Regions from separate parts of the Pseudomonas sp. MAG733B genome, predicted to be linked through region 4. Evidence: predicted binding sites of a transcription regulator. Region 4 holds the regulator's gene; each other region holds the start of a gene.

Region 1 (3,206 bases), 1.5 Mb from region 4:
CGCCCGCGCCCTGACGGATCGCCACCAGGGTGCCGACGGCCGCGATCACGCCGATGCAGAAAATCGACACGAACGAATAGGTCGCCGCGCCAAGTCCGCCACCGGCCAGCGCTTCGGGACTCAGGCGCGCCATCATCAAGGTGTCGGTGAGGACCATCAGCATGTGCGCCAACTGCGAGGCAATCAACGGCCCCGACAGCCGCAGGATGGCCCAGAGTTCAATACGTGCTGGATGCTGCATGATCATCACGCTCGATTTTCAAAGAGAACAGGAAAGCACCGATTCTCGGCGCTCTGGTGCGTTTGCACAAAGGGATAAAAAGGATGGGTGGCATGATTCAAACTCATGCTGGGGAGTTTCTGCTAGGGTGACTCGATCCCGCTATAGGAGCTTTCTGAATGTCACGTCGTCTTCCTCCCTTGTATGCCCTGCGCGCATTCGAAGCGGCGGCGCGACACAGTTCGTTCACCCGTGCCGCCGAAGAACTGTCGATCACCCAAAGTGCGGTCAGTCGGCATATTCGTACCCTCGAGGAGCATTTTGCCTGCCGCTTGTTTCACCGCAGTGGCCGCAACTTGCAGCTAACCGAGTCGGCGCGCTTGCTGTTACCAGGCATTCGCGAAGGCTTCACCGCTCTGGAACGCGCCTGCAATACCTTGCGCGCCGAAGATGACATCCTGCGCATGAAAGCCCCGTCGACGCTGACCATGCGCTGGTTGCTGGCGCGCCTCAGCCGCTTCCGCCATTTGCAGCCGGGCAACGAGGTGCAATTGACCAGCGCCTGGATGGATATCGACTCAGTGGACTTCAACGACGAGCCGTTCGACTGTGCTGTGTTGTTGAGCAATGGCCATTTCCCGCCGGACTGGGAGGCGAGCTACCTGTTTCCGGAGGAACTGATTCCGGTGGGCGCGCCCAACTTGCGCGACGATCAGCCATGGGACGTCACGCGCCTGGCCAATACCGAACTGCTGCACCCGACCCCGGACCGGCGCGATTGGCGCAACTGGCTGGAGCGCATGGGACTGGCCGATCAGGTGTCGCTTAAGGGCGGACAGGTGTTCGATACGCTGGAACTGGGCATGATCGCTGCAGCACGGGGCTATGGCGTGTCCATGGGCGATCTGCTGATGGTGGCGGAGGATGTGGCGCAAGGGCGCTTGAGCCTGCCATGGCCGACCGCCGTCGCCAGCGGCGAAAAGTATTACCTGGTGTGGCCGAAAACCCGTCCCGGTGGCGAGCGCATGCGTCGGCTCAGCGACTTCCTGCAAGGCGAAGTCCGCGCCATGGAATTGCCAGATGTCGTGCACCTGAGCTGAATCGATGAAGCCGCTGCAATAGCGGCCTTGAGCCATATCCTGCCACGCCGCTCAAGTATTCCCGTTCGCCGCCGAAAATCTTCACGTAGGACCTTCGTGCAGGTTCGACGCTACCCCCATTATTAGAAATTTGCTGAGTGTGCGTCGCGATCAGGATGATCCGATTGCTCGGCCAGGAGCTGTCATGTCTCAACCTCGTGCCCGGATCGCCTCACAGCTTGGTCTTGCGCTCGCCGTGATTCTGGCGATTGTCATTACCGGCAGTACCCTGTTCGCCCTGCGTTCGCTGGACTCGGCCAACCTCGCCACCCGCGAAGAGCATCTGGCGAGTGAAGCACGGCTGCTGGCCGATCAGCTGAGTACCTTTCACAGCACGTTGCGTGAAAGCACCCAGCGCCTTGCAGGGTTGTTCGAGACGCGCTTCAGCAGTGGGCTGAGCGTGCACGCGGACGAGCCGGTGGTCGTGGCAGGCGTGCAGACGCCGGGGCTGCACCTGGGCAACGTGGTGCTCAACAACAACTTCAAGGAAGTGGACGAATTCAAGCAGATGACCGCAGGTGTGGCCACGGTGTTCGTGCGCAGCGGTGAAGACTTCATTCGAGTCAGCACAAACGTCACCAAACAAGACGGCAGCCGCGCCATCGGTACTGTGCTCGATCACGCGAACCCGGCCTACGCCCGACTGATGGCGGGGCAGAGCTTCGTGGGTCGATCGCTGCTGTTTGAACGCTTCTACATGTCCCAGTACACCCCGGTGCGCGACAGCAGTGGCAAGGTCATTGCGGTGTTGTACGTCGGTTTCGATTACACCGACGCGCAGAAGGCCCAGTTCGAAAACCTCAAGCGCTTCCGCATCGGCCAGACCGGTTCCCTCGCGCTGCTGGATGAGCAGAACAAATGGCTCGTGCCGATTGCTGGCGTGGAGGCGCTGGACCAGGCCGTCCCGGCCATCAACGCGCTGGCGAAAACCCCGGGCAAGGGCGAGTTCTGGAGCGACAAGGCCGAAGATTTCTACAGCATCGCCGTGCCGTTCCAGGACGGGCCGTGGTCGGTGGTGGCGAGCATGCCGAAAACTGAAATCAGCGCCGTGACCTGGAGCGTCGGCATTCAGTTGGCCATCGGCAGCCTGTTGGCGATGCTGCTGGCGGTGGGTTCGGCGGTATGGCTGTTGCGCAGCAAACTCGCGCCACTGGGCGATCTGGTACGTCAGGCTGAAGCCTTGGGCGCCGGGGATTTGAGCGTGCGCCTGAGCGTGTCGAGCAACGACGAAATCGGCCAACTGGCCCGCGCGTTCAACCAGATGAGCCAGGCGCTGTCGACCATGGTCGAGCACATCCGCAACGCCTCGATGGAGGTCAACAGCCGCGCCCAGGCCTTGTCCGGTTTGTCCGGCGGCGCTTACGAAGGCATGGAACAGCAGTCGGGCGAAATCACCAGCATGGCCGGCGCCGTGGAAGAGTTCAGCGCCACGTCCCTGAACATCGCCGACAACATGGGCAGCACTCAGCGTCTGGCCCAGGAAAACGCACAGCAAACGCAGATCGGTCGTACGTCGATGGATGAAGCGTCCTCGTCGCTGGAGCAAATCGCCGGCGCATTGAACAGCACCGCGACGGTGATCAATACCCTCGGCCAGCGCTCCCAGGAAATCGGTGGCATCGTCGGTGTGATTACCTCGATCGCCGAACAGACCAACCTGCTGGCATTGAACGCCGCGATCGAAGCCGCCCGTGCCGGTGAGCAGGGTCGTGGTTTTGCGGTGGTGGCGGACGAAGTGCGTAACCTGGCCTCTCGGACTCGTCAGGCGACTGACGAAATCTCCGGCATGATCCAAAGCATTCAGCAGGAAACCGGCAACGCCATCAGCACCATGGAACAGGGCAATG
Region 2 (3,206 bases), 2.4 Mb from region 4:
CGGCGTTTAGGATGATGCGTCCGGGCAATAGAAAAAATATCGACTGCCCCACCGCTATCGCGAGCAAGCTCGCTCCCACAGGGCCAGAGTGAATCTCAGATCTGGTGTACACCTCACTTCACTGTGGGAGCGAGCTTGCTCGCGATGACGGCCTGACAGTCGACAGAGATCTCGCCTGACTCACCGGCAACTCCAACCGCGCCCGCCCATAAAACGCCAGCGCCGTCAGCAAACACGCCAGCCAGACGAAGATCCCGGCCCAGAACGTGTGGGACATGTAGTGCCAACCCTGCAACACCCGCGTCGTGCCATAGACGAAGCCCAGCGCCAGCGAGCCGTACATGACTGCCTTGGAATACCGCCAGCGATAACGCCGCGCCACGAAATACAACGCGAGCATGGTGAAGCCACCCGAAGCATGCCCGCCCGGCCAGCAACGACCGTCACCGGCGACCTTCAGCAAATCGAAGTTTTCGTACCATTCCTTGTGTTCAATCTTGCCGCCGTACTGAGTCGTTTCAATCGGGCAATACACGCTGGTGTGGCCCTTGAGGTAGTGAATCACGCCGGTGCTGATGGAGAACGCGAACACCACGTAGAGAAAATCCCTTCGATGTTTGCTGGCAAACCGCAGCACCGGTGCGACTTTGATTTTTTCCAGAAACGCGATGATCTTCGGATGCTTTTCCGCCTTCAGGCGTGGCCAGAGAAACGACAGCAAGGCGCCGATGATTGCGATCTCGCCGGTCCAGTTGGGGATGATCCGCGCCCACTTGTGAGTGATTTTTTCGAACAGGTGCACATGGTCCAGCGGGAACGTCTGCGTCACCGGGTCATAAAAAAGATTGTTGAAGGCGATGTCGATTTTGGTCAGGTCGAACATCAGGAACACCACGGCTGCACAGGCCAGTGGAATACCGAAGTTGATCCAGTAAAAACGATAACGAGTGAATGAATTCATTGGGTGGTCACCGAGCGCCAGTCCGAGGCTTCGATGAAGCCGAGCATGCGGGGTTTGTTCAGCGTTTCGGCAGAAACAAACAACGAAGCGCCGTAACCCAGGGTCGAGCCGGGCAACTTGAGGTCTTTCTCGAGTTGCGCCATGCATTCGCTGTGGGTCACCAGGATCAGATTGCGCCCGGCGATTTTGTGCGCCAGAGCGTCGCGCAACATGGTGCCTTTGCAGTTGATCAGCCAGTCGTCACCGCTACCGACCTTGTTGAACATGTAGCCGGCGGTCTGTGCCGTACGCATCATCGGGCTGTTGTAGATATCGGTCTTGTCCAGGCCCAGTTGCTCGAACTGCGCACCCACAGCTACCGCGACACTGCGTGAACGATCGGTGATGCCATCGTTGCCTCTCAGGCAAGCGGCGCGTGAGTGATCGCAGCGCTCGACATGGCGCACCAGCACGATCATGTCGCCCTTGGCCCACCCCGCCAGCAGGGCGCGTGCACCCGCGACGTTGCCGTGGGCCAGGTCCGGCACCGCTGCGGGCCGCAGAAGAAATACCGTCAGGGGAATCACCAACAGCGCCGAGGCCAGCACCACTGCCGCATTGCGAAAACGGGCAAAACGGCTCACATCGATCGAGCGGTTTATTCCGAACAGACTCAGTCTCAATTCCACATCAAGCCGCCTCGCCGGCATGCACCACTTCATTTGATGCCGCGAGGGTAAAGAGGCAGGCGTCGCTAGCCAGTGAAACCCATGTGAAAAAAACCTTGTTACAGAATCCGTCCGACAAAATCCTTTCAGCTCTCACGATTGCTGCCGATACAGTCCGTTCTACACCGCATGCTGGCCCCTAAAAACAACAATCTTCCAGCCAACCGACGATCGAGAAGCACCACGTTCCTGGAGGAATTTTGATGAATAGCTGGTTCGGCAATATCAGCGTAAACCTGAAACTGGGCCTGGGGTTTGGCCTGGTCCTGGCACTGACCTGCGTCCTGGCCCTGACCGGCTGGACCAGCCTCGGCAGCTTGATTGACCGCAGCAACTGGATGAGCGACATCACCCAGCTCAACGCCGGCCTGACCAAGCTGCGCGTGGTCCGCCTGCAATACATGCTGACCAACGGCGACGAAACCACCGCACAAAATGTGCAGACCACCCTCGAAGCCTTTTCCGCTCAGCAACAAGCGTTGCTGGTGAAATTCAAGAGCCCGGAAAACCTCAAGTTGCTCAAGGAGCAAGGCACCGTCATCGATGCCTACAAGACGTCCCTGAACAAAATGCGCGGTGCCTACCGCGCCGGCAACAGCGCACGCGACGTCATGACCGCCAACGCCGAAACGGCCAACACGCTGATCAATGACATCAACACCCGCGTACAGCAAATGCCGCTGAGCGACCAACGCTTCGAACAGTTCCAGGCCATCACCGCCGCCAAGGAAGCGTTCCTGTTGGCTCGCTACGAAGTGCGCGGCTACACCGCCACCACCAACGCCGAGACCGAGCAAAAAGCTGTCGCTCAACTCGACTCCGCGATCGCCAGTGTGAAATCCCTCAATGCACACTTCGCCGACGTGCAGCCAGACGCGCTGCGTCAACTGGAAACCGCGCTGGGCAACTATCGCAGTGCGTTGCAGGCCTACAAGACCGCGAACAGCGATGTGGTGCAGTCACGCAAAGAAATGACCGACCAGGGCGCGGCCATCGTCAGTCTGAGCGAGCAGCTGTATCAGATCCAGCTCGACCGCCGTGACACCGAAAGCGACAAGGCCCGCACCTTGCAACTGGTCAGCACGTTGCTGGCGCTGCTGGTGGGCATCATTGCCGCCGTGCTCATCACCCGACAAATCACCGGCCCGTTGCGCGACACCCTGGCCGTGGTCGAGCGTATCGCCAGCGGCGACCTGTCCCAGGAGGTCAAGGTCACACGCCGCGATGAACTCGGCGTGTTGCAGCAAGGCATTGCGCGCATGGGCGTGACCCTGCGCGACTTGATCAGCGGCATCCGCGACGGCGTCACCCAGATCGCCAGCGCCGCCGAAGAATTGTCGGCCGTCACCGAGCAAACCAGCGCCGGGGTCAACAATCAAAAGGTGGAAACCGATCAGGTCGCCACTGCCATGCACGAGATGACCGCCACTGTGCAGGAAGTCGCGCGCAATGCCGAACAGGCCTCGCAAGCCGCCGCTGCGGCGGACGGTGAAGCCCGAGAAGGTGACAAGGTGGTTGGCGAAGCCATCGCGCAGATC
Region 3 (3,206 bases), 180 kb from region 4:
GGAACTGTTCGAAATCCAAATTACCCGTAGACAATGCTGCCGCCTCTTAAATCGTGTTGACTGCCAGGGGCCGAACGCCCCTAGCTGATGTCTGCTGCTTTGATCCGGTTGACTACCCGGGATGCCAGGTCATCAGGGCGGAATTTGGCCAGGAAGTCATCGGCACCGACTTTCTTGACCATCGCCTGATTGAACACACCCGACAACGAAGTATGCAGGATGATATGAAGCTTTTGCATGCGCGGGTCGTTGCGGATCTCGGCCGTCAGTGTGTACCCGTCCATCTCCGGCATCTCGATGTCGGAGATCATCATCAGGAACTCTTCTTCCGGCTTCTTGCCCTCATCGACCAGCTTGCGCAGGTAGTCAAGCGCCTGCTTGCCATCGTTCAACGCCACCACTTCGACACCGACCGTCTGCAGGCAACGCGTCACCTGCTTGCGCGCCACCGACGAGTCATCGACCGTCAGCACGCGCAACGACAGCGCCTTGTGCTGGGTTTCGACATCCACCACGCCGACCGAAATCGCTTCCGGTGTCGGCGCCACTTCCGCCAGTACCTTCTCGACGTCGATGATCTCGACCAACTGATTGTCGACCCGCGTCACCGCCGTCAGGTAGTGATCGCGACCGGTGCCCTTGGGTGGCGGATGAATCTCCTCCCAGTTCATGTTGACGATGCGTTCCACCGAGCGCACCAGGAAACCCTGGGTCTTGGTGTTGTACTCCGTGATGATCACGAAAGGATTGTTCTTGTCCTTCAAAGCACCGGAGCCGGTCGCCATTGCCAGATCAAGGATCGGAATGGTCGCCCCCCGAATATTCGCCACGCCGCACACGACAGGACTGGACTTGGGCATCAGCGTCAGTTGGGGGCATTGCAGCACCTCCCGAACCTTGAACACGTTGATCCCATACAGCTGCTGACCGTCGAGACGGAACAACAACAGCTCAAGGCGATTCTGCCCCACCAGTTGCGTGCGCTGGTTCACCGAATCCATTACACCAGCCATGCCCAGACTCCTACACCAACGCTAAGTGTTGTTGCGACGCACATTCATCTCTAAACGGCACGGCGCTTGCTTTTTATCTTTCTATGAACACAGAACCGACATTTTTCCGACACCTGACCACACCCTGCCGCAAATGGCTTGGTGCGTTGGCGGCTGTTTGCCTGTTCAACGCTGGCAGCCCTGCCCTTGCTGACGCAGTTACCTTGCCTGACATGCTTATCGGCGTCACTCAGGGCTTTCTTGAATTCACCGTAGAGGACTATCTGGCTACCAGTCAAACGGAAGGTCGCTACGAAATCCAGGTCAACCAGCTCGATCCCCGCTTGCGCATGCCGATGTGCGACAAGGAATTGACAGCCACGCTGGAGAGTCCGGCCAAGCCGCTGGGCCGGGTCACGGTCAAGGTTCGCTGCGAAGGAACATCGCCCTGGACCGTCTTCGTACCCGCTCAAGTCCGCCTGTTTCGCGACGTCGTGACCACCACCCGACCGCTGCGGCGCACCGGCATTGTCGAGCCTGGAGATGTCATGTTGCGCGAGCGCGATATCAGCGTGATCACACAGGGTTACCTGACGTCCCTGGACCAGGCGATCGGGCAAAGACTTACCCGACCAATGGTCGCCGATCAGGTGATTACCCTGGTGCACCTCGAACAAGCGGAAGTCATCCGCAAGGGCGACCAGGTAGTCATTACCGCCCGCAGTGGTACGCTCAGCGTGAAAATGCCCGGCGAAGCGCTGGCCAACGGCGGCATGAGCGAACAGATCCGGGTGAAAAACCTCAATTCCCAACGGGTCATCAAGGCGCAAGTTACCGCGCCCGGCCAGGTGGAAGTGTCGATGTAAGAGTTCTCTGGAGAGTGGCGCCGAACGAAGGTGTTCCCTAAACTGTGCCCCATGCAGGGCAAGCGTTGGCGCGCGCAAGCTCATTGATAAATGAGCCTAAAGTTTTTCCGGGTATGGCCGAAAACATGGCAAGCGTCCAAATTCCCAGAGGTTTTTATCATGGTCATCGATTTCAGCCGTTTGAACAGCTCCTCGTCACTTACGGGCAGTACACGTACCAGCGTTGCCAAGGAAACCGCCGATGCCGGCAAATCCGCGCCGCTGAATACCCCGGCCGAACAGGCCAGCACCGTCACTAGCGGGGAATCGGTACATCTCAGCAATGAGGCTCAACAGTTGCAAAAGGTCACTGATACGCTGCGCGATCAGCCTGCCGTCGACAAAGCCCGCGTGGCCGAGTTGAAAGCAGCGATTGCCGATGGCAGCTATAAAGTCGACAGCAACCGCGTAGCCAGCAAACTGCTCAACTTCGAAGCCCAGCGCTAGGGCCACGGCCCGCGCCAGGCTTTTGGACGCTTAAAACCCAAGGCCAGCCATGCACGACACTAATCTACTGCAACTGATCACCGATGATTTTGCTCCAGCGCAACAACTGCTGGAGTTACTGCGTACTGAGTCGCTCGCCTTGCATGGTCGCGACATGTACCTGCTCGAAGATATTCTGGCGCAGAAGCAGGCATTGATCATTTTGCTCGAACAGCATGGCCGCAAGCGCAGCGAAATCCTCGCCAGCCTCAATCTGCCCACCAACCGCAGCGGTCTGGAGCAACTGGCCAGCCAGTCCAGCGTTGGCGAAGCGTTGCTGGCGCAAAGCGATGTGTTGACCGACCTCCTGACCCAATGCCAGGCCGCCAATGCCAACAACGGTCAGTCGATCGTGGTACAGCAGGTCGCCACGGCCACCCAGCTGAAAATTCTTACCGGCGGCGAGCCTCCAGCGCTCTATGATGCCAGCGGAACATTTTCCAAGCTTGTGAAACCGCGCCCACTCAGTCAGGCTTGAGCCCGCCGATGAGCCCGCTCTATCAAGACGCGAAACATGCTGGCAAAATGCTGGCCAGCCGTAGTCAAAATTTGCCTGGAGATTGATTAACCGTGTCCAATGCCTTAAATGCGGATGATTCTCCGCAGCCACCCAAGGTGCTCAGCACGCCCCTGGAAATCTCCGGCAACCTTCGCCAGCTGCAAGAAAGCCATGACCCGCTGATCATCACGTTCCACGAACGCAGCCAGCGCTTCCAGAGCTATCTGGTGGACGTAGACCGTGACAGCAACACGATCGCCCTCGACGAAATGATTCCCCGTGACGGCGAACGCTACCTGCTGGCCGGCGAACCGTTCAAGGTCG
Region 4 (3,206 bases):
TTCCAGCTCGACCAGTTGCTCGGACAGTTGCTCTAGAATCTCGCCGGCCTCAACCAGGAAATCCTGAAGGATCTCTTCATCGGCGCCGAAGCTCATTAATGGTGTGCTCCTAACAGAACAGGTCTAAAAACCTAAAATCCAAGGCTGGATAACAAATCGTCCACATCGTCCTGACCGGACACAACGTCTTCTCTTTTATCGGCATGAATCTGCGGACCTTCACCCTGAGAGAGATGTTTTTGTGGATCTTTTTCTGCAAGCATCGCTTCACGGTCATGTTCGATGCCCGCAAAGCGGTCCACCTGACTGGCCATAAGCACGAGCTTGAGCAGGTTGCTCTCAACTTCGGTGACCAGTTGGGTCACTCGCTTGATCACTTGACCTGTGAGGTCCTGATAATCCTGGGCAAGCAGGATGTCGTTGAGGTTGGTCGACACGGCGCGGTTGTCAGTGCTGCTGCGCGCCAGGAATCCGTCGACGCGACGGGCCAGCTCGCGGAACTCTTCAGCCCCGACTTCGCGACGCATGAAGCGTCCCCAATCGGTGCTCAAGGCCTGGGCTTCGTCAGCCAGGCTGTTGACCAGCGGCGTGGCGTTTTCCACCAGATCCATGGTGCGGTTGGCCGCGGCCTCGGTCAGCTTGACCACATAACCCAGACGCTCGGTGGCGTCGGTGATCTGTGACACTTCCTCGGCTTGCGGCATGTGCGGGTCAATCTGGAAATTGACGATCGCGCTATGCAGCTCGCGGGTGAGCTTGCCCACTTCCTGATACAGGCCGCGGTCACGGGTCTGGTTGAGCTCATGGATCAATTGCACAGCATCGCCGAACTTGCCCTTTTCAAGGCTCTCGACCAGTTCGACGGCGTGTTTTTTCAGGGTCGATTCAAAATCGCCCTGCGAAGATTCGTTATGCCCCATAGCTCCCCCGTGGCGCAGTTCAACCGATGCGTTCGAAAATCTTCTCGATTTTTTCTTTCAACGCCTGGGCCGTGAAGGGTTTGACCACATAGCCGTTTACACCGGCCTGGGCCGCTTCGATGATCTGCTCGCGCTTGGCTTCAGCGGTCACCATCAGCACCGGCAGGTGCTTGAGCTTTTCATCGGCACGCACGTGGCGCAGCAGATCGATACCGGTCATGCCAGGCATGTTCCAGTCCGTTACCAGAAAGTCGATGCTCCCGCTGTTGAGAACCGGAATGGCGGTAGTGCCATCGTCGGCCTCGACCGTGTTGGTGAACCCAAGGTCACGCAACAGGTTTTTTATGATCCGCCGCATCGTTGAGAAGTCATCAACGATGAGGATTTTCATGTTCTTGTCCAATTCGACCTCCAAGCAGACTAAAACGCGCCCAGCACCTGGACGCGCCATTTCAATCAATCTGGCAAAACACTCGATGACTGTCTGGAGTACAGCGGATCGAGACCGGCGCGGTTCATCACCCCACCAGCCACGTCACAGTGCCCCCACACTGCCTTCAGCGCGCTCGCCACTCTCCCAAACGCCCCCGCAAACGGGCCGCGCACTGGCTGTGTAACTGGCTGACCCGAGACTCGCTGACTCCCAGGACCTCACCGATTTCCTTGAGATTCAACTCTTCGTCGTAGTACAGCGCCAACACCAGTCGCTCACGCTCCGGCAAATTGGCAATCGCGTCCGTCAGCGCCGCCTGGAAGCGTTCATCTTCCAGATCGCGTGACGGCTCGAGATGAGCACTCGCGCCATCCTCGTGCAGCCCTTCGTGTTCGCCGTCCTGCAACAGATCGTCGAAACTGAATAACCGGCTGCCCAGGGTGTCGTTCAAAATCCCGTAATAATCGTCGAGACTCAATTGGAGTTCGGCCGCAACTTCGTGATCTTTAGCGTCACGGCCGGTTTTAGCTTCAATCGAGCGAATGGCGTCGCTGACCATGCGGGTATTGCGGTGGACCGAACGTGGCGCCCAGTCCCCCTTGCGCACTTCATCGAGCATGGCGCCGCGGATGCGGATGCCCGCGTACGTCTCGAAACTCGCGCCTTTGCTGGCGTCGTATTTGGTGGAGACTTCCAGCAGGCCGATCATCCCGGCCTGGATCAAATCTTCGACCTGGACACTGGCCGGCAGACGCGCCAGCAAGTGATAGGCAATGCGTTTGACCAGCGGCGCATAACGCTCGATCAGCTCGTACTGCGCATCGCGTGCCGACTTCTTGTAGAGGTTGTAGCCGCTGGCTGTCATAGAACCGGTCCTGCCGTTTGTTGCACGAGGCGCTCGACGAAGAATTCCAGATGCCCGCGCGGGTTGGCAGGCAGCGGCCAGGTGTCGACCTTCTGTGCGATCGCCTTGAACGCCAGCGAGCACTTGGAGCGCGGGAAGGCTTCGTAGACGGCACGTTGTTTCTGCACGGCCTTGCGCACGCTTTCGTCGTAAGGCACGGCGCCGACGTATTGCAGGGCAACGTCGAGGAAGCGATCGGTGACCTTGGTCAACTTGGCGAACAGGTTGCGTCCTTCCTGCGGGCTCTGGGCCATGTTGGCCAGGACGCGGAAGCGGTTCATGCCGTAGTCGCGGTTAAGCAGTTTGATCAGCGCGTAGGCGTCGGTGATCGAAGTCGGCTCGTCGCAGACCACCAGCAACACTTCCTGGGCCGCGCGAACGAAACTGACTACCGAGTCACCAATACCCGCAGCGGTGTCGATCACCAGCACGTCGAGGTTGTCGCCGATGTCGCTGAAGGCCTGGATCAGGCCGGCGTGCTGCGCCGGGCTCAAATGAACCATGCTCTGGGTGCCGGACGCGGCCGGAACGATGCGGATGCCGCCGGGGCCCTGCAACAGGACGTCGCGCAGCTCGCAGCGGCCTTCGATCACGTCGGCCAGGGTACGTTTGGGTGTCAGCCCCAGCAGAACGTCGACGTTCGCCAGTCCCAGGTCGGCGTCCAGCAGCATGACGCGCCGGCCAAGCTCAGCCAAAGCCAGGGACAAGTTCACTGACACGTTAGTTTTCCCGACGCCACCTTTGCCGCCGGTCACCGCGATCACCTGTACGGGATGCATGCTGCCCATGTTATTTCTTTACCTTGTCTTGCATAGACGGAGGCCACATTACTGGCTGCGCGTTCGCAAACGGAACAATGCATGGCAGACCATCGATGTAGGTACAAAAACTATTCATTGTTACCTCAGCCTACCTGCTTGGTGGGGCTGTGGTAGATATCAGCGAACAT

Evidence for each region. Region 4 encodes FliA, which starts transcription of late flagellar genes. Its sites were predicted from a motif close to CTAAAGTTTNNNNNNNNNNNGCCGNTAA; they were not measured.
Region 1: V6Z53_RS01640 (methyl-accepting chemotaxis protein) is a predicted target of FliA. The motif match lies at 1,371-1,398, and genes of this name have one in related genera.
Region 2: V6Z53_RS05970 (methyl-accepting chemotaxis protein) is a predicted target of FliA. The motif match lies at 1,753-1,780, and genes of this name have one in related genera.
Region 3: flgM (flagellar biosynthesis anti-sigma factor FlgM) is a predicted target of FliA. The motif match lies at 1,955-1,982, and genes of this name have one in related genera.

Annotation. Positions count from the first base shown of each region.
Region 1 is NZ_CP145732.1:349,077-352,282, reverse strand. It holds gene V6Z53_RS01650 (NorM family multidrug efflux MATE transporter) at 1-241, opposite strand, end outside; gene V6Z53_RS01645 (LysR substrate-binding domain-containing protein) at 400-1,320, shown strand; gene V6Z53_RS01640 (methyl-accepting chemotaxis protein) at 1,505-3,206, shown strand, end outside.
Region 2 is NZ_CP145732.1:1,324,264-1,327,469, reverse strand. It holds gene rimJ (ribosomal protein S5-alanine N-acetyltransferase) at 1-15, shown strand, start outside; gene V6Z53_RS05980 (phosphatase PAP2 family protein) at 119-961, opposite strand; gene V6Z53_RS05975 (histidine phosphatase family protein) at 958-1,629, opposite strand; gene V6Z53_RS05970 (methyl-accepting chemotaxis protein) at 1,872-3,206, shown strand, end outside.
Region 3 is NZ_CP145732.1:5,720,999-5,724,204, forward strand. It holds gene cheR (protein-glutamate O-methyltransferase CheR) at 1-34, opposite strand, end outside; gene V6Z53_RS26150 (chemotaxis protein CheV) at 81-1,013, opposite strand; gene flgA (flagellar basal body P-ring formation chaperone FlgA) at 1,097-1,858, shown strand; gene flgM (flagellar biosynthesis anti-sigma factor FlgM) at 2,018-2,344, shown strand; gene V6Z53_RS26165 (flagellar protein FlgN) at 2,394-2,861, shown strand; gene V6Z53_RS26170 (flagellar regulator YcgR PilZN domain-containing protein) at 2,954-3,206, shown strand, end outside.
Region 4 is NZ_CP145732.1:5,540,021-5,543,226, forward strand. It holds gene V6Z53_RS25285 (chemotaxis protein CheA) at 1-96, opposite strand, end outside; gene V6Z53_RS25290 (protein phosphatase CheZ) at 132-920, opposite strand; gene V6Z53_RS25295 (chemotaxis response regulator CheY) at 940-1,311, opposite strand; gene fliA (RNA polymerase sigma factor FliA) at 1,478-2,218, opposite strand; gene fleN (flagellar synthesis regulator FleN) at 2,215-3,045, opposite strand; gene flhF (flagellar biosynthesis protein FlhF) at 3,162-3,206, opposite strand, start outside.